3 regions of the Lysinibacillus sp. FSL M8-0355 genome follow, and region 1 is predicted to be linked to each of the others. Evidence: predicted binding sites of a transcription regulator. Region 1 holds the regulator's gene; each other region holds the start of a gene.

Region 1 (6,944 bases):
TGAGAATGACTTTTCTAAGTCACCGTCTAAAGAAATATCATTAGAATCGTAAAGTACGATTAATTTTTCAAGTTTTAAGTGACCAGCCAATGAAATAGCTTCAGCTGCTACACCTTCCATTAAGTCACCATCACCACAAAGGGCAAATGTGTAGTGGTCAACGATATCATGACCAGGTTTATTGTAAGTAGCCGCTAAATGACGCTCAGCCATTGCCATACCAACTGTCATAGCAATCCCTTGACCAAGCGGACCAGTTGTTGCCTCCACACCTACTGTATGACCGTATTCAGGATGTCCTGGTGTTAATGAATCCCATTGGCGGAAGTTTTGAATTTCTTCCATTGGTAAACCATAGCCTCCAAGATGAAGTAAGCTGTACAGAAGCATAGAACCATGACCAGCTGATAGTACAAAACGATCACGGTTATACCATTTTGGATTTGCTGGATTATGGCGTAATTGTTTTGTCCATAGCGTATAAGCCATTGGCGCCGCCCCCATTGGTAAACCTGGGTGACCAGAATTTGCTTTTTCGATAGCGTCGATTGACAAAGTTCGAATAGCATTAATTGCTAAAAGATCCGCGTGTTGAGTCATTATATTGTGACATCCTTTCTCGTCCTATATTGTTCTTTTACAGTTTAGTCAACATTGCTTTAGAAAACAATGCTTTTGTTATACTAATTGCGTTTTCATACATACTTTATTGAATTGTGTCACATTAATTTAGAAATTTATTTTTTTTAGCTTGTCTTACTTTCTCTGGTGTCACATCATTACCTTCTGCATCTACCACTTTTACATTTTCAATCGTATCTCGCATAGTCGCTCTAAACGTATCTAAGTACTCCTTGCGAAGCGCTGTTCGCTCCTTAGCCTCTGCTTCTGTTAATTGACCACTTTTGGCCTTAGCAGAAAGTTCATTAATTCGGTTAATTTTTTCCTTTGATAACATTGTTACACACCTTTCAATACCTAGCTTAATGACTTCAGTATGCAAAGTATAGCATGCTTTCCCTTAAAATGCAGTTATACCAACCCTTAATAACACTTCTTAGCCATAATTTACATGACTTCCAGATGTTAGTCGTGTATAACTAATAATAAAAGGAAAAAATTTATATTTATTGGAGGAAATTAAATGAACATCACAACACAGCGATTACTTATCCGAAAATTTGAAGCCCAAGATTGGCAGGCTGTTTATAGCTATATGTCTGATGAAACGGTGATGCATTATATGCCTGAAGGAGTTTTAACGGAAGAACAAGTCCAAAAATTTATAACAGAAAATAGCGCGGATCAAGCTAAGCATTTTGCCATTACTTTACGCGATCAACCAGAAGTTATTGGTCATTTAGTTTTTCATCGATGCTTTGGCGAACATACCTATGAAATTGGATGGGTATTGAATCCTGCTTATCAGCAACATGGCTATGCATCAGAAGCTGCTCAAGCCCTATTAGATTATGGATTTTCCAAATTGAAGCTTCATAGAATAATAGCAACATGCCAACCCGAAAATATAGCTTCTTACCGAGTGATGGAAAAGATCGGTATGCGGCGTGAAGGATTTTTTAAAAAATGTATACCGCATGGTGACAATTGGTGGGATGAATACTATTACGCAATCTTGCAGGAAGAATGGCATAAAATTCTATAAAATGACCAAATGTTGTTGAAAAAGATCATGTCAAAGGCAAAAAAAGCAACTTTGCAAGGTGAGGGGTTGATTTCCGTTCCGCCAGCGTCCTTTCCAGGGGACGTCCGCTGAGCCGCTTCACTCACTTCCGCTCGCTCCAGGGTCTCAGCTGTGACGCTAAATCCCCTAGGAGTGACGCTGGCTCCACTCCAATCAACCATTTGGCAAAAGTGCCTTTTCCTTCTCTTTCATACGAGCCGTCACGATCAAAATCGCTCATTATTTGTATTCTTAGAGGGAATAAGCTCTTATTTTCAATGTGGAGAAGTGATGCGTGACACCCTCCCCTCCAGAAAGAGTAGTGAATACTTTCACTTTATTTGCCTTTGCTCAAAAGAAACATTTTTATGGATTGGAGTGGAAGGCTACTTGAATCCCGTGGGATAGCGAGACAGACGAGCCCCTGCACGGAGCGACAGCGGAGGAAGCGGCTCGGCGCTCGCCCACAGGAAAGCAAGTAGCCTGCAACGGAAATCCATTTCTACCTTTCAATTGACTGTTTTGTTTTTCAACATTTGGTCATTCAGTAAAAAGAGTATAAAATAAATGGCTAACACTTCGGACAAAACGGAGGGATACACCTGAGGAGTATGATCAAAATGGTGAGAAACAAATTAGGGATAACCAAAGCTATACTTACGAAAGAATGCGGTGTTGTTAGACAGACAATTAATTGTATTGAAAATGATAAGTACGAGCCATTAGCTTTGAAGATGGCTAAAGTCCTCAATAGCCGTATTGATGAGGTGTTTATGTATGACTAAATTTCTTCCTGATTCGATCATTACCATGAAAGATTTTGTGAAAGAAGACTCGGTATTATTACGAAAACAAACCGAAGAAGTGACGACACCCTTAAACCAAGAGGATCGAAATACTTTATTAGCTATGCTGCAATATCTCAAAAACAGCCAAGATCCAACGCTAGCAAAAAAATATAAGCTTCGCCCTGGAACTGGGTTGTCTGCAAATCAAATAGGTGTAGACAAACGAATGTTTGCTGTACTATTTGATCATAATGAAATGGTGTTTATCAATCCCAAAATCATAAGTCATTCCCTCAATATGATTTATTTACCTGATGGAGAAGGCTGCCTGTCGGTTAATCGACCTGTCCATGGTTTTGTGCCAAGATACGAGCGTATTAAGGTCAGAGCATATGACATTGATGGTCAAGAATTCATCCTGCCGTTTCAGGGCTATGGGGCGATCGTTGTCCAACATGAAATCGATCATTTAAATGGCATAATGTTTTATGATCGAATAAATAAAGAGTATCCTTTTCAACTACCTACTAACATCATCATCGACAGTTTGGCTTCCTATCAATAGCATTTTTTACTGTGAATAAAAAAGATTAGCAGGCGATATTATTTGCCTGCTAATCTTTCTTGATGTTCTTGGAAGCGACGATGAACAGTCGCTTTACTTACTTCAAAGCCCAACCCTCGAAGCGTGATCGAAATTTCCTCAAAGGTAAATCCACGTTTGCGTAGCTTGACAATTTCATCTACAGGTAGATCCTTTCGCTCCTGCCCATAGGGATTCCCTCGGTTCGATAAATTATTTTCAGGACGATAGCCATTTTCTACAGCGCGTCGCATGCCTCGACGTATTTTAGCATTATGGATTCTTCGTTGATACTCCTCCACGATTGCTAAAATCTCAAGCAGCATCGTGTCCATTTCATTTAGTTGAACGGGTCCTGCATCGCGCATGGAAAAAACATCTGTTGCTGATTTTTGCAATAAATGCAACACAGCCATCCTTGCGTTCCCACGTCCTAATCGTGTTTCATCTTGTACAAAAAGGGCATTAATTCCCTTTTCTTTAATGAAATCAAGCATTTCAAGCAAGCCATCGCGTTCCACATCATAGCCGCTATGCTTATCCTTAAATACACCCTTTACCTCATAGCCTTGCTCTCTAGCGTAGCGCAGCAACTCTTCCTGTTGGCGCTCTAATGAGGAGCTTTGTGTTTCTTTTTCAGTACTTACACGGCAATAGACAACAGCCGACATTTGTTTATTCATCATTGTTCAGTTCTCGCAATTTCGATAGTATGGATGGGATTGGCTTGATCACCCAATACAGGAATAACTAGAGACTTTCCTGCCACAATTTTAATATCTGCTAATTCATTTTCTGTTTTGACCAGCTTAATCCAATCATCTGTACTCATCTTACCACGGTATTGCTCTGCTAACGACCACAAGCTATCCCCATGTTCAATTTGAATTTCTGCGTAGTTAACATCTCCTGGATCAGTGATGTAAAGGTATCCTGCAAATAATAGACAAGCTCCTAATAAAATGGAGATATGTGTATTTTTCTTTAACCATGTCATAGTTACAACCCCTTTTTTAGAATGTTTGTTCGGAATGTATGTTCTCATAATAAAGCGAACAAACGTTTTTGTCAAACACTTTTCGAACCTATGTTTGCATACATGTTCGCATTCTGTTATACTATCAAATAAGAAGAATGATATTAGAAAAAAGAGGTGAGCACTCATGAAAAAAGTTTCGAAAAGACAAGAGGACATTTTGGCTTTTATTAAAGAAGAGGTACGAGCTAAGGGATATCCACCATCAGTACGTGAAATCGGGGAAGCAGTCGGACTTGCTTCAAGTTCAACTGTTCATGGTCATTTAGCTCGATTAGAACAAAAGGGCTTTATTCGTCGAGATCCAACAAAGCCACGTGCAATTGAAATTTTAGAGCCTGAAGAGTCTATTCAAAAGCAGCAAGTCATTCATGTACCACTTGTGGGGAAGGTAACTGCTGGTTCCCCAATTACTGCTATTGAAAACATTGAAGAATATTTCCCATTACCAGATACGTATGGCACAAGCGAGGATCAGTTATTCATGCTAGAGATTATGGGGGAATCTATGATTGAAGCAGGAATTTTAGACGGCGATTTAGTTATTGTGAAGCAAAAGGCAACAGCTAATAACGGAGATATTGTTGTAGCCATGACAGCAGAGGATGAAGCAACGGTCAAACGTTTCTTCAAGGAAAAAAATCATTTCCGTTTACAGCCTGAAAACTCATCTATGGAGCCTATTATCGTCGATCAAGTTTCTATTTTAGGACAAGTTGTAGGACTATATCGTCGTGTACATTAATCATTTAAAGTAGGTTTTGAGGATTATGTGTTCCTTCTAAGAGCATGTATCCTCTTTTTTACGCAAAAAAAGAATCCATATATGGTTGGATTCTTTGTACAGTCCCCCTGCTACGCTTCCTTTTTGAATTTTAAGCTAGCTTCAACAAAGGCTGAAAATAATTTTTGTGCAGGCTCATCTCCTGCTATAGCTAGTTCCTCGGGATGCCACTGAACAGCCAAGCAAAATGGCAACTCTTCATGAACAACTGCTTCGATAATGCCATCACTCGATTTTGCTGCTACTTTTAATTTCTCTGCTAATACATTAACTGCCTGATGATGAAATGAATTTACCGCTATTTTCTCTTGTTGTAAAATGGTCGCTAATAAATTCTCCTCCATAATTTGTACATAATGAGTAGCTACAGCTCGAGCAGATTGCTGTACATGCTTGAGCAGCTTAGTACTAAAATGGTCACTATCAATATCCTGAAATAAAGTACCACCTAGTGCTACATTTAGTATTTGAATGCCTCGGCAAATACCCAAAATAGGCATCTTTCGTGTGAATGCCGCTTCAATTAATGCTAACTCTACCGTATCTCTTGCTGGATGAATTTTCCCTAGTTTTGGTGCAGGCTCTGCCCCATACAGAAATGGATGCACGTCATAGCCTCCAGATAACAATAAACCATCTGTAAGGGATAGAATTTGTGTGGCATCCTCCTCTACGCCAAGTGGAATAATAAGCGGAATCCCACCTGCATCAATGATACTTTTACTGTAAGCAGCATTTAATCGAGAGGATAAATCATCTTCCACAAAGGCTGTAATGCCAATAATCGGTTTCACTTGCTTCCCTCCATATGCTTGAAGATTGAACAATTACCAAAAACCTAAATACCAATCGATTAATGAATCCCCATAAAAATAGACAATGATAGCGGCTAATGCAATAGAAGGTCCAAAAGGAATAGGTGTTTTTCTCCCCTGCTTGTTCTTCGTTAACACGACAAGCCCGACAATCATGCCGATAACTGCAGCTATAAATAATGTTAACAGTGTATGCATTGTACCAAGAACAAGTCCAATTAAAAAGAATAATTTAATATCGCCTCCACCCATGCCCCCGTTTGATATCACAGCAATACTATATAATATGCCGAAACCAACGACTGCACCTACAGCACAGTCCCACCAGGGTGTTAATGGCGACAATACTCGTCCAATAATAAGGAAGGGTAAAAAGAATAAAAGCACCTTATTCGGAATCAGCATATAGGCTATATCAGAAACAACAATGATGACTAATAATGAAATAAAAAATAGGGCTACTATAAACTCTATGCTCCAACCAAGCTGCCAATATGCAAAGGCAAACAATAATCCTGTTAATAATTCCATTACTGGATAAATCCAAGCTATTTTATTACCACAGCTCCGACATTTCCCCCCAAAAAACACATAAGATAAAACTGGCACTAAATCAAGCGCCGTCAGTTGCCTTTGACATTTAGTACAATGTGAAGGAGGTTGTACAATCGACTCCTTCTGTGGCACACGTAAGCCCACCACATTATAAAAAGAGCCAAAGACAAGCCCAAATAAAAATAGAAAGATTGTATAAGCCATTTCCAATTTTCTGTCCTCCTAAACTAATAGGCGCCCATACAGATGCAGTATGGAACGCCTATCAATGCAATTATTACTCTCCTTCGTAATAGAACGTCGTCACCTGGACGGTAGCTTGTAAAGTAAGATCCGTATCTTTTTCTAATTGATCCTGCTCTCCAGGCAATTTGAATTCGATTGTATCAGTTTTCATCACACGCTGTAATTGTTCAATTTCCTGTAAAAAGCTCTCTAGAGAATTAAAATCAAGCGCCCCAACCTCTAATATAAAAGTAATCAACTTTAAATTCGATGGTAAGGAATCCTTTGAAATAGATGAAATCGGTGAACTCGTAATCTTGTTATCCTGCTCACCATTAACCTCTTCTTCAGCTTGCTCCAACAGATTAAGGTCTTGCGATACATCTGATTGCGAAACAGCCGCATCATCATTTTGAACTGTTAATGACTTTATGCGTGTTCCTGTCACTTCCTCAATCTCAGCTAAATCTAGTA
Region 2 (6,944 bases), 2.0 Mb from region 1:
ATGCCAATGCCTATGCAAATGCCACAACAACCGATGTGGGTACCGCAGCCTGTGGAAATGAATTGGCACCAACAAGTGGTGATGCCACAAGTAGAACAAACTGTTACACCACCACCAGTGCAAATACAGCCAGCACCACCGCCGCCAGCACCTACACCACCACCTGTAGCTCAACCGAAGCCAATGCCAATGCCACAACCAGCGCCACAGCCACCGATGCATATCATGCCACAAATGCCTGCTGTCCCACATTGCTCAAGTTGTCATCAACCGATCTATCATCAAATGTGGTGGCCGATGATGCCAATGCAACCTCAGGTCGAGCATTATACGATGCCACAACAGCCAATGTCTTGTGACATGCCAGATCATAAAGTAGGTGGGATGGAAGACTTTTTAGAGTCTACATCACCATTCTTCCATACACAGGATCAGCAAATGAAGCCACAAATGGATATGATGCCTGATATGAATATGGGTCAATCTTGTGGCTGTGGTACACAGCCAATGATGATGCCTGATATGAACATGGGTCAATCCTGTGGCTGTCATCAACAACCAATGATGATGCCTACATGGCAAATGGATCCTTGTCATTGTCCGCCACCACCATGTCCGACACATTGTCCACCGCCGTGCCCACCAGCAGGGGGACAATGGATGTCACCGCACTATTTCCCAGGCGGGATGACGCCTTATCGATGGTGAAAAAGCGTATATTGTAGAAGAGTTAAAGTCAAACATTTGGAAATATAAGTATGAATCGAATCATTATTTTGTCAAACGAGCGAAGCAAGTGGAAATTGCAGAGAAGGTGAGAGCAATTCATCGCCAGTTAGGACGCATGGAGCCTTCTCTGATCTTACCATTGGTCCAGAGTGATGATGAGCAGTTAATTGTGCAAGTATGGCAAGAAGGAAGCCATGGTGCTAACTTTGCATATAAAAAAGATCGCGAAGAATCTCTTAAATTATTAATAGCTTTACATGATACACATAAAAAAATAGCTTGGCAGCGAGTGCCAGGCTTGCATACCTACTCGCAGCTTTTAAAATGGCAAATGCGTCATATGCGTTTTAAAAGTAGAAGAAATGAGTTTCGAGCTTTTTTAACAAAAGAAGAAATTGATCAAATTGTGCATTATAGTGATAAATCTTTACAACTGATTGCATTAGAGGATGCGCCTGAAAAAGAAATCACACTATTACATGGGGATGTGGTTCATCATAATTTTTTATGGTGCTCTGATGGACAATTACGTTTAATTGATTTTGATTTAGCACATCTTGGCGAAGCAGATGATGAATATATTTTATGGTTGCATCGTGTATTACCTGCTGTTGATTATGATCTTGGAAAAATTTTTGCCGAATTACCTGAGCTGAAACGACTGGATAAAAGAAAGCTCCATCGTTTGAAATATCCGAATGAGCTATTACGAGAATGGCTTTTTGCAGTGGATTTACCACTAGAGCAACAGCTAGTATTTTTAGATTATTTAGTGCCATTCACAAAACGAGCCCTCACCTATTGGCCAAAACTGTGGTACGATATTGATAGATTTGTTAAAAAATGACCGTCATTTGGCGGTCATTTTTGTTTGGCAACAGCACTTTTGCCACTACTTTTTGTCGAGCATTCGTTCGCTATATGCTATAATCGAAGACGATGATTGTGAGGGATTATAGATGTATGATTATTTAAAAGGACAAGTAACTCGTATTACACCTGAGTTTATAGTATTAGAACAACATGGTATTGGCTGGCAACTTCATACGCCCAATCCGTTTGCATTCCGCACATCAGCCCTAGAGCAACAGATATATGTTCATTTGCATGTACGAGAGGATGCACAAGTTTTATATGGTTTCCCTAATCTAGATCAACGTGAGCTATTTCGAAAGCTAATATTAGTATCTGGCATAGGGCCAAAGGGGGCTCTAGCGATTTTAGCTACTGGGAATCCGCAACAGGTTATTAGTGCCATTGAGCGGGAGGACGAAGCGTTTTTAGTGAAGTTCCCTGGGGTTGGGAAAAAAACGGCACGTCAAATGATTCTTGATTTGAAGGGCAAGCTAGGTTCGTTATTAGATACATTGGAGCTTCCTAGTGCAGAACATGAGCTACCATTGTTTGGTGTGAATCCTTATAAGCATGAGCTAGAAGAAGCTATACTAGCGTTAATGGCACTTGGTTATTCTGAAAAAGAGCTCGAAAAAATTCGTCCACAGCTTGAGGACAACGACAAGCTGGAAACGACAGATGCCTTTATGAAACAAGCATTGCAACTATTGCTAAAAATAAAATAAGGAAAGGAGGGAAGGTGCATGTCTGAACGTATGATGGCAAGTGAGGCAGGTAGCTATGATGAGCAGTTTGAATTATCTTTACGCCCTCAAAAATTAACGCAGTATATTGGGCAACATAAAGTGAAGGAAAACTTACAAATATTCATTGAAGCGGCAAAGCTTCGCCAAGAAAGTTTAGACCATGTGCTGTTATATGGACCTCCGGGACTTGGTAAAACGACATTAGCTGCTGTTATTGCGAATGAGATGAATGTCAATGTACGCATGACGAGTGGCCCTGCAATTGAGCGCCCAGGGGATTTAGCAGCTATTTTAAGTTCACTTGAGCCTGGGGACGTTTTATTTATAGATGAAATTCATCGACTCTCCCGTGCCATTGAAGAAGTGCTATATCCAGCAATGGAGGACTTCTGTTTAGATATTGTGGTGGGGAAAGGTCCAGAAGCACGTTCTGTACGCCTTGATTTACCTCCCTTTACCCTTGTAGGTGCTACAACAAGAGCTGGCGCCTTATCAGCCCCTTTAAGGGATCGCTTTGGTGTGTTACTACGCTTAGAATATTATGATGATCGTTCACTTGCTGAAATTGTGGTGCGAAGTGCTCATTTATTTGAGGTGAAAATTGAGCAAGTAGCGGCAATGGAAATGGCGAGACGCTCACGCGGAACACCTCGAATTGCGAATCGTCTATTAAAACGAGTACGAGATTATGCACAAGTGCTTGGAGATGGTATGATAACGGAGGGTCTTGCACAGCAAGCGCTAGAGCTGTTACAAGTTGATCCTAGAGGGCTTGATCATATCGACCATAAACTTGTAACGAACATGATTGAGCGCTTCCAAGGCGGTCCAGTGGGCTTAGATACGCTTGCGGCATCGATTGGTGAGGAACGGGTTACGATAGAGGATGTATATGAACCTTATTTGATGCAAATTGGCCTTATTCAACGTACACCACGGGGAAGAGTTGCCACACATTTAGCCTACGAACATTTTGGATATGAGTATCCACAACAAACATAAAGAAGGAAGTTTTTTCATGCGTGTAGAAGATTTTGATTTTGAATTACCAGAGGAGCTTATTGCTCAAACGCCATTAATTGATCGTACTGCGAGCCGCTTAATGGTTGTTACACCTGGCGCTACTAAAGTAGAGCACCACCATTTTGCTCACGTTTTAGATGAGCTACATGCTGGAGATTGTCTCGTATTAAATGATACAAGAGTCTTACCTGCTCGCTTAATGGGTGTGAAAGAGGAAACAGGTGCACATATAGAAGTATTGTTATTAAAGCAATTAGCTGGTACAGATGAGTGGGAAACACTTGTAAAACCAGCTAAGCGTGTAAAAGTAGGAACTGTTATCACATTTGGTGAAGGTTTATTAACAGCTACTTGTACAGGAGAGCTTGAACATGGCGGACGTACATTTGACTTTCATTATGATGGCATCTTTTATGAAATATTAGAGCAACTTGGTGAAATGCCGTTGCCTCCATATATTCGTGAAAAACTTGAGGACAAGGATCGTTACCAAACGGTTTATGCCAAAGAACGTGGCTCAGCTGCAGCACCAACAGCGGGACTGCATTTCACGGAGCAATTATTAGAGCAGGTAAAAGCGAAAGGTGTAGAAGTGGTCTTTATCACGCTACATGTGGGTCTCGGCACTTTCCGTCCTGTTAGTGTGGATTCGATTGAAAACCATGAAATGCACGCTGAATTCTATAGTGTGACCGAACAAGCGGCAGATACGATTAATCGTGTTAAGCAAAACGGCGGCAAGGTCATAGCTGTTGGGACAACCTCTACACGTACATTGGAGACAATTGGCTCTAAATATGAGGGGGAAGTGCGAGCAGAACAAGGTTGGACGTCTATTTTCATTTATCCAGGCTACAACTTTACGGTGGTGGATGGGTTAATTACAAACTTCCATTTACCGAAATCAACACTTGTCATGCTTGTTAGTACGCTAGCTACTCGAGAAACTATTTTAAGTGCCTATCAGCAAGCAGTGGAGGAAAAATATCGCTTCTTTAGTTTTGGAGATGCGATGTTTATACGTCCGAAAAAATAATAGTGGATATAATCGAAGTACTGTTTTTACTTCAGATAAGAGAGGATTTTTAGTTTATGACACAACCAGCAATTCGATATGAATTACTTCATACTTGTAAACAAACAGGAGCACGTCTTGGCATCGTCCATACACCACATGGCTCCTTTGAAACACCAGCATTCATGCCAGTGGGCACACAAGCAACTGTTAAAACGATGTCGCCAGAGGAATTAAAAGAAATGAATGCTGGGATCATTTTGTCCAATACGTACCATTTATGGCTTCGTCCAGGCAATGATATTGTCAAGGAAGCAGGCGGACTCCATAAATTTATGAACTGGGATCGTCCTATTTTAACGGATTCAGGTGGTTTCCAAGTGTTCTCCCTAAGTCAATTCCGTAAAATTGAGGAGGAAGGCGTTCATTTCCGTAATCACCTTAATGGAGATAAGCTATTTTTAAGCCCTGAAAAAGCAATGGAAATTCAAAATGATTTAGGGTCTGACATTATGATGGCGTTCGATGAATGTCCACCATTTCCTGCGACACATGATTATATGCTGCAATCAGTTGATCGTACAACACGTTGGGCAAAACGCTGTAAAGAAGCGCATAAGCGTCCAGAGGAGCAAGGTTTGTTTGGGATCATCCAAGGCGGAGAGTATGAGGATTTACGCCGTCGTTCAGCAGAAGCATTAGTGGAATTAGATTTCCCAGGCTACGCAATTGGTGGATTATCTGTTGGTGAACCGAAAGATGTGATGAACCGAGTGTTAGAATTTACGACGCCAATGATGCCTGAAAATAAACCACGTTATTTAATGGGGGTTGGCTCACCAGATTCTTTAATTGATGGAGCAATTCGTGGGATTGATATGTTTGACTGTGTGCTGCCAACACGTATTGCGCGTAATGGTACACTAATGACATCTGAAGGCCGTCTAGTGGTGAAAAATGCTAAGTATGCACGTGATTTTGGTCCAATTGATCCGAATTGTGATTGCTATACATGTAAAAACTATTCTCGTGCCTATGTTCGACACCTTATCCGTACGGAAGAAACGTTTGGTATTCGTTTAACGTCTTATCATAATCTACATTTCCTATTGAAGCTGATGGAACAAGTGCGTGAAGCCATTCGTCAAGACCGCCTTGGTGATTTCCGAGAAGAATTCTTTGAAAAATATGGCTTCAATGGGCCAAATGCTAAGAACTTTTAAGCCATTACGCCTTTCATTTTATGTTACTGAATCGAAATAAAAAAGGTAATGTCAACGGCATAATAAGCAATTTTGTAAGGCGAGGGTTGATTTCCGTTCCACCAGCGTCCTTTCCAGGGGGCGTCAGATGAGCCGCTTCACTCACTGCGTTCGCTCCAGGGTCTCCTCTATGACGCTAAATCCCCTAGGAGTGACACTGGCTCCACTCCAATCAACCATTCTGCAAAAATGTCTTTTCCTTATCTTTCATACGAGCCGTATTTGTAAGATTAGAGAAAGGATAGCCTCTTATTTTCAATGTGGAGAAGTGATGAGTGACAACACCCTCCATAAAGAGTAATGAATACCTTCACTTTATTTGAAGATCTTTGCTAAACAGAAACATTTTTATGGATTGGAGTGGAAGGCTACTTGACTCCCGTGGGATAGCTCGGCGCTCGCCCACAGGAAAGCAAGTAGCCTGCAACGGAAATCCTTTTTCACCTTTCATATAAATTCTATGGATGGTTTTGTTTTTCAACACTATGAAAGGACATTAGGCACTGCCTAATGTCCTTATACTATGGCAATCGTTTTGTAAAAGCATTCAAATCTTTGTAAAAAGTGAATATTTCTAGCAAAATAATGTCAATCATAGAAAAAATATTAGTAATTGAGAAAATTTTTTGGCTTGTCCATCGCTTTTTATTGGTGGAATAGTCTATACTAAAAAAGTGAGATTTGGAAAGGGGGCAAGATATATTATGGATCAATTATTAGGATTAGCGCCAATATTATTAATGTTCGTTGCAATGTGGTTTATCTTAATCCGTCCAGCTAAAAAAAGACAGCAGGAAACACAAAATATGCAAAGTAGTTTGCAACGTGGAGATAAAGTCATTACAATCGGTGGTCTACATGGTGTCGTAGATGCGATTGAGGACACAGCAGTGACGTTAAAAATCGCTGACAATGTACGAGTGAAATTTGACCGTCAAGCAATTGGGCGAATTGTTAATGACAATCAGTAACAAAAGAGAAAAGGCTTACAATAGGGCATTAGCTATGTTGTAAGTCTTTTTTTACACATGAAGCGAACTCATGGCTAGTTAGCTGTTTTTATTTTATGGATCAATACTTCACCAGAATCTTTGCCGTTTACAGTTATTCTGCTTAACGTAAACAGAGAATCGCCCCTTTTCACATGTTTATTTTGAATAACAAAGGCCATCTTAAAACCAGCTTCTTTTGCTAATTTTATGGTGGATGGTGAATGAATGCCGTAAGGATAGCTAATAGCAATGGGCTCATAGCCAAGTTTTTCTTTTATTATTTTTCGTGAGCGAATAAAATCATTTCTAACTCTTTCTTCGT
Region 3 (6,944 bases), 1.2 Mb from region 1:
TTTCACCCCGTAGCTCAGCTTCAATACCTGTCCACGCGTAATAAATCCAAGCAAAATCAATATCCTTTTGCATCATCGTGAAAAAATCTAAATCTCCTGCATTGACGATATCTAGTTTATGAATGTCTGCCTTTTCTGTTTGCATCAATGATTGTAAGACAGCTTGCTCTAGTGGAGCCCCCCAACCGCCATAGGTTTTACCTTCGAAATCCTTTGGTGATGTAATACCTTTTGATGCAATAGAAGCAAAGCCAGATGTATTATGTTGAATAATAGCGGCAATGGAGACAAGAGGCACATCTTGCACACGAGCCTGTGTAATCCCTTCCTGATAGCTCACACCAAACTCTGCCTTGCCAGAAGCAACAAGCTGATCGGCTCCTGCCTCCCCAGGCATAATAATGTCAACATCTAAGCCCTGCTCCTCAAAATAACCGAGTTTTTTTGCGACATACAGCCCTGTATGATTTGTATTTGGTGTCCAATCTAAGACCACTGATACTTTTTTCAGCTGATCAGTAGCCTGCTTGTCCTCCTTGTCACTACAGCCCACTAACGTTAAAAGTGCAGCCACTAGAATAAATAACCATTTTTTCATGCGAAGTCCTCCTAGTTGATAATGTGAAAGTGTTCATGATTGAATGTTGTCACCAGAAAGAAAGCGTATGCGTTTGGCAAGATATTGCTTGAAAACATAAAAAAACGCCTAGGATTCCTCCCAGACGTATTGCAATCAATCTTCAAAACTTTGCTTTTTTGAATAGATGTTCCCTACGCTGGTACGAGCCAAATCAGGTTCAAAGGGTCAGCGTCTATCGGACACAATCTCAGCTAGCAACTACTAGCCCCCCTACATTCTTGTGCTATGAACTTTTCGTTGATTATTATACCCATAGTTACGCTAAAATGACAAGATGCTATTTTTGACTAACGACTGCTCTCGTAAAAAAACCCAGCACTCCTAAGAGACTGGGCTTATCATTAGCTTAGTTTCTGTTCTTTTTTAGCCGTTAAAACATGGGAAATAGCCCCATCTGTTGCAATATCCACTTTAAACGAACCGTTGGAATGGCGATCAGCACGCGTCAATGTTTGGACATCAATGAGCTCTTGTACACCTTTTTCCGTTTCAATCACTATTTGCTCCTCATTCGTTGCTTGAATAACTGCCACAATACGGTGAGGATTTGCTTTTAATTCTGTTAATACTTTTAGACCACGTTTTGCACGACTTGCCACTTCAACTTCTGCAACATTCATTTTCTTCACGGCTCCACGCTGTGTGACGATTACCACATATTGTGTAGCATCAGGCTGTAGCACATTGACACCGACTAAGGCTTCTCCATCCTTTAACGTGATGCCTTTGACACCGCCTGTTTTCACTCCTGTAACTGGCAATTCCTCCAGTGGGAAACGAATCGCATAGGCTGTATCCGTTGTTAACATCAGTTCCACATCATCTGTCACAAACGATGCATAGATCATCGCATCGCCCGCTTTGACATTCATTGTTTTTATTGGCTTCGAATAACGCGTCACCGCATAATCTGCCAGTGGGGAGCGTTTAATTTGACCATCTTTTGTAGCTGTTAAAATATACGTATTTGGCTGTTCGAATGTTTCAAAGCCATACACTGCAATAATAGACTCATCTTCCCCTGTTGGCACAATACTTGAAATATGCTGTCCAAGATCCTTCCAGCGAATATCAGGTAGCTCATGAACAGGCTGGTAAATATAATTGCCTCGATTTGTGAACAGTAACAGATGATGCTGTGTATTTAAGGTTGCTTCATACAATAAGTAATCCGAATCCTTCATCGCAAAATCCTGACCATTGGAAGCGGCATGTGAACGTGTGGATGTACGTTTAATATAGCCATCCTTTGTCACCGTCACCACAACCTCTTCACTTGGCACAAGGACATCTAGCGTAATTTTAATTTCTTCTATTTCCTGCTCAATTTTCGAGCGACGTGGCTCTGTGAAGCGTTTCTTAATCTCTAGTAACTCTTGTTTAATGACACGTACAAGCTTGGCTTCACTTTGTAAAATTCCTTCTAGCTTCGCAATCAACTTATTTAACTCGTCTTGTTCTTGACGAAGCTCTGTGATGTCTGTATTCGTTAAACGATATAATTGTAAGCTAACGATCGCCTCGGCTTGTACCTCTGTAAAATCAAACTTCGCTTGTAAATTAAGCTTCGCATCCTTCTTATCGTTAGAAGAACGGATTGTCGCAATCACTTCATCTAAAATGGAGAGTGCTTTAATTAACCCTTCTACAATATGAGAACGATCCTTTGCCTTTTGTAAATCATAAATCGAACGGTTCGTCACCACTTCTTTTTGATGCGCAATATAGGCATCTAGCAATAATGGCAATGTCATCATCGTTGGACGACGATTATGAATAGCAATCATATTAAAATTATAAGCTACCTGTAAATCTGTTGTTTTAAATAGGTATTGTAAGATTCCTTTTCCCGGAACATCCTTTTTCAGCTCAATCACAACACGTAAGCCTGTACGGTCTGATTCATCTCGGATTTCCGCAATACCCTCTAAACGTTTATCTACACGTTGCTCATCAATTTTTTTCACAAGATTCGCTTTATTCACATCATATGGTAATTCCGTGATGACAATTTGCTCTTTGCCACCCTTGATCGGTTCTACTACGGCTTGCGCACGGACAATGATTTTACCTCGACCTGTTTCATAAGCCTTTTTGATGCCATCTACCCCTTGGATAATCCCACCTGTTGGGAAATCCGGCCCTTTAATCACAGTCATCAATTCATCTACTGTCACGTGCGGCTTGTCTAAGCGCATTAACACAGCATCCAGCACTTCATCTAGCGCATGCGGGGGAATATCTGTCGCATAGCCAGCCGAAATCCCTGTAGAGCCATTGACTAGTAAGTTTGGAAAACGTGCAGGTAAAACAGTTGGTTCCATATCTTGATCATCAAAGTTTGGTACAAACTCGACCGTTTTCTTGCCAATATCTCGTAACATTTCACCAGCAATAGCAGACAGTCTCGCCTCTGTATAACGCATCGCAGCTGGAGGATCACCATCAACCGAACCATTGTTACCATGCATCTCAATAAGCATATGACGTGCCTTCCAGTCCTGACTCATACGTACCATTGCTTCATAAACAGAGCTATCACCGTGCGGATGGTAATTACCGATTACGTTCCCGACAGTTTTTGCGGATTTTCGAAATGGTTTATCCTGTATATTGCCTTCTGTAAACATTGCATATAAAATACGACGCTGTACTGGTTTAAGACCGTCACGTGCATCAGGCAACGCGCGGTCTTGAATAATATATTTACTATAGCGACCAAAACGATCACCCATCACTTCTTCTAGCGGTAAATCTTGAAACTTTTCTGTACTACTCATGCTTGGTCCTCCTCTTGTTGGATGAATTCATTTTCTAAAATATTTGAATCATCCTCCATACCGAAGTCAACATTGGCTTCGATCCATTTACGACGCGGTTCTACTTTATCACCCATTAACGTCGTGACACGTCTCTCTGCACGTGCACCATCCTCGATTGTGACACGAATTAATGTCCGTGTCTCAGGGTTCATTGTCGTATCCCATAGCTGGTCAGCATTCATCTCACCAAGACCTTTATAGCGCTGCAATATGTAACCCTTTCCAACTTTCTGGATGGCCTTTTGTAAATCGTTTTCTGTCCAAGCATATTCAATCACTTCTTTTTTACCAGTACCTTTTGATACCTTATAAAGTGGTGGTAAAGCGATATAGACTTTGCCTCCTTCAATGAGTGGACGCATATAACGATAGAAGAACGTTAAGAGCAAGACTTGAATATGTGCCCCGTCCGTATCCGCATCGGTCATAATCACTACTTTATCGTAGGCTGAATCCTCCACAGCAAAATCCGTGCCAACACCTGCTCCAATCGCATGGATAATCGTTGAAATTTCTTCGTTTTTCATAATGTCCTGTAGCTTGGCTTTTTCTGTGTTGATGACCTTACCGCGCAAAGGCAAAATCGCTTGGAATGTACGATCACGACCTTGTTTGGCAGAACCACCCGCAGAATCACCCTCAACTAAATACAACTCATTCTTGGCCGCATTGCGAGACTGAGCTGGTGTTAATTTGCCTGATAGAATCGTACTACCTTTTTTGCTTTTCTTGCCATTCCGAGCGTCCTCACGCGCTTTACGAGCCGCTTCTCTTACTTGTTGCGCACGGATTGCTTTACGTACAAGAGAAGCCGATAACTCTGCATTTTCCTCTAGCACATACAAAATTTGCTCTGACACTACGCTATCTACGGCTGAACGAGCCTCACTTGTACCAAGCTTGCCCTTGGTTTGTCCTTCAAATTGTAATAAATGCTCTGGAATACGAACAGACACGATTGCTGCTAAACCCTCACGAATATCTGTCCCTTCAAGGTTTTTATCTTTGTCCTTTAGCAAGCCGATTTTTCTTGCATATTCATTAAATACACGCGTCAATGCCGCTTTTGCACCCGTTTCATGTGTGCCGCCATCACGAGTACGTACATTATTAACGAATGACAAAATCGTTTCTGAATAACCATCGTTATATTGGAAAGCGAATTCTACTTCAATATCATCTTGTATGCCTTCTACATATTTCACAGGATGAAGAACATCCTTTTCTTCATTCAAATACGCAACGAAAGCTTCAATGCCATTCTCATAAAAGAATACATCTTGTTTGCCTTCCTCGCGCTCATCGATTAATTCAATTTTTAAGCCCTTTAATAAAAAGGCTGATTCACGTAAACGTTCTGCTAACGTATCATAATTGAATTTTGTGACAGAAAAAATCGTTTCGTCTGGTAGGAAATGAACAAGTGTACCTGTTTGCTTCGTTTGCCCAATTTCTTCAAGTGTTGTGACAGGATGTCCACCATGCTCGAAGCGCTGACGATACTTTTTACCATCACGATGAATCGTCACCTCTAAAAATGTTGATAGTGCATTAACTACAGAGGAACCTACACCATGCAAGCCACCACTTGTTTTATAACCACCTTGTCCAAATTTACCACCTGCGTGTAGCACCGTAAAAATAATTTCAGGGGTAGGTTTACCCATTTTATGCATACCTGTTGGCATCCCACGGCCAAAGTCGCGCACACTCATACTTTGATCCTTATGAATTGTGACAATAATATGAGATCCAAAGCCGGCCAGTGCTTCATCCACCGCATTATCTACGATTTCATACACAAGGTGATGAAGTCCACGGCCATCCGTTGAACCGATATACATGCCAGGTCGTTTGCGTACCGCTTCTAATCCTTCTAATACTTGTATAGCGTCATCATTATAAACGCTAGTTGACTGTTTATTCGTCAAAAAATTCCCCTCCAAAAAACAAACGCATGTTCTATTTATGTTCTCATCCTAATAATAATAGCATTTCCTGTCAATAGCTAGCGACAGGTCCATTAAATTTTTAAAATTTGCTCACAGTTTTGATCATCTTTATCAATAGTAAACATCTGCAACAGTTGCTTAAAATTGGTATTTAAGCAGGGCAGACTGCTACTAGTATCCATAAACGTTTGACGCATAGTAGCCGATTTAGTTTCAGCATACATAGAATCTAGTTCAGTGTAAACGCTACAATGTTTATTACGGTTAAACTGGATAAAGTTAGACTTCTATTCTACCAAAGGAATGAAGGATTGACAAAATTGCCTTTTTGCCTATATTTTTATAAAGGCTTTTTTTCACTTTCTAGAATCTCATGTCTGAAAGCCTACCCCTTATTAATAGGTTTTCTTTTGTATTGAATTCAAGGCTCCTAATGAAATCTCCTTCATAACATTGTAGATTAGCAAGAAAAAGTGTAAAATACTTGTTACAAACTATTAGTACCAAGTGATGGACTATGAATGAAAGGAGTCCAGCTATGATCAATGGACTTATTATTTTATGTGCTTATCTAATCGGCTCTATACCTTCTGGATTATGGATAGGTAAAATTTTTTATAATACCGATATTCGTGAACACGGGAGCGGTAATCTTGGTGCAACCAACACATTCCGAACATTAGGGAAAAAAGCAGGTATTGTTGTAACCGTAATGGATGTGCTCAAAGGAACAGCTGCGGTTTTATTAGTAGCACTTCCCGTTTTCTCTGACAGCACACTGCATCCCTTATTACTTGGTCTTGTTGCCGTAATCGGTCATATGTTTCCGATCTTCGCCAATTTCCGTGGTGGAAAAGCAGTGGCAACATCCGCAGGTGTTTTATTAGGCTATTCGTGGCCACTCTTTGTCCTATTATTTATTACCTTTATTGTGACATTAAAAATCACAAAGATCGTCAGCCTAACATCGATGATAGCCGCTTTAGTAGCACTTATCTATGCAATCGTTTATTATTTTGTTACGGGTGACTTTGCATTAGGCATCTTGGTAGCCTTTTTATTTACCTTTATTATTTATCGTCACCGTGCCAATATTACACGTATTAAAAACGGCACTGAGCCAAAGGTAAAATGGCTTTAGGAAGAGAGGAGCATTCGAAATGAACATTGCATTGACAGATGAAGCACTCCAGTGGTTCAAACACGAAATGGAAGTAGAACCAGGTGATACGATTCGTTTTTATGCACGCTATGGTGGCTCTAGTCCTTTTCATGAAGGCTTTTCACTTGGCATGACTCGTGAAGAACCTATTGCTATAGGCGTACAGACAGTGGTTGATGATGTAACCTATTACATTGATGAGAAAGATCTCTGGTTCTTTAACGATCACAACTTACATGTTGACGTTGATGCTAGTAATGATGAATTGCAATATGACTATCGTACATAAAACAGTCTATCCTTTCAGTCCATGAAAGGATAGACTGTTTTTTTATTTGGCTCCATCATGCCAATAGTTAGATTTTCAC

The links. The regulator LexA, encoded in region 1, represses DNA repair genes until DNA is damaged. The targets are predictions, from matches to a motif close to CGAACATATGTTCG.
Region 2: ruvA (Holliday junction branch migration protein RuvA) is a predicted target of LexA. The motif match lies at 1,633-1,646, and genes of this name have one in related genera.
Region 3: parE (DNA topoisomerase IV subunit B) is a predicted target of LexA. The motif match lies at 5,413-5,426, and genes of this name have one in related genera.

Annotation. Positions count from the first base shown of each region.
Region 1 covers NZ_JBBPAI010000001.1:1,286,924-1,293,867, reverse strand. Annotated here, with positions in the region: gene tkt (transketolase) at 1-600, opposite strand, end outside; gene MKY46_RS06105 (DUF896 domain-containing protein) at 725-958, opposite strand; gene MKY46_RS06100 (GNAT family N-acetyltransferase) at 1,145-1,666, shown strand; gene def (peptide deformylase) at 2,462-3,037, shown strand; gene MKY46_RS06090 (YneB family resolvase-like protein) at 3,076-3,741, opposite strand; gene yneA (cell division suppressor protein YneA) at 3,738-4,052, opposite strand; gene lexA (transcriptional repressor LexA) at 4,219-4,836, shown strand; gene MKY46_RS06075 (gamma-glutamyl-gamma-aminobutyrate hydrolase family protein) at 4,947-5,669, opposite strand; gene MKY46_RS06070 (prepilin peptidase) at 5,703-6,455, opposite strand; gene MKY46_RS06065 (hypothetical protein) at 6,523-6,944, opposite strand, start outside.
Region 2 covers NZ_JBBPAI010000001.1:3,307,647-3,314,590, reverse strand. Annotated here, with positions in the region: gene MKY46_RS16050 (LysM peptidoglycan-binding domain-containing protein) at 1-708, shown strand, start outside; gene MKY46_RS16045 (phosphotransferase) at 698-1,576, shown strand; gene ruvA (Holliday junction branch migration protein RuvA) at 1,689-2,309, shown strand; gene ruvB (Holliday junction branch migration DNA helicase RuvB) at 2,328-3,332, shown strand; gene queA (tRNA preQ1(34) S-adenosylmethionine ribosyltransferase-isomerase QueA) at 3,349-4,389, shown strand; gene tgt (tRNA guanosine(34) transglycosylase Tgt) at 4,446-5,591, shown strand; gene yajC (preprotein translocase subunit YajC) at 6,335-6,601, shown strand; gene MKY46_RS16015 (polysaccharide deacetylase family protein) at 6,676-6,944, opposite strand, start outside.
Region 3 covers NZ_JBBPAI010000001.1:2,515,666-2,522,609, forward strand. Annotated here, with positions in the region: gene MKY46_RS12340 (ABC transporter substrate-binding protein) at 1-598, opposite strand, end outside; TPP riboswitch at 752-862, opposite strand; gene parC (DNA topoisomerase IV subunit A) at 982-3,420, opposite strand; gene parE (DNA topoisomerase IV subunit B) at 3,417-5,393, opposite strand; gene plsY (glycerol-3-phosphate 1-O-acyltransferase PlsY) at 5,953-6,555, shown strand; gene MKY46_RS12360 (HesB/YadR/YfhF family protein) at 6,575-6,865, shown strand.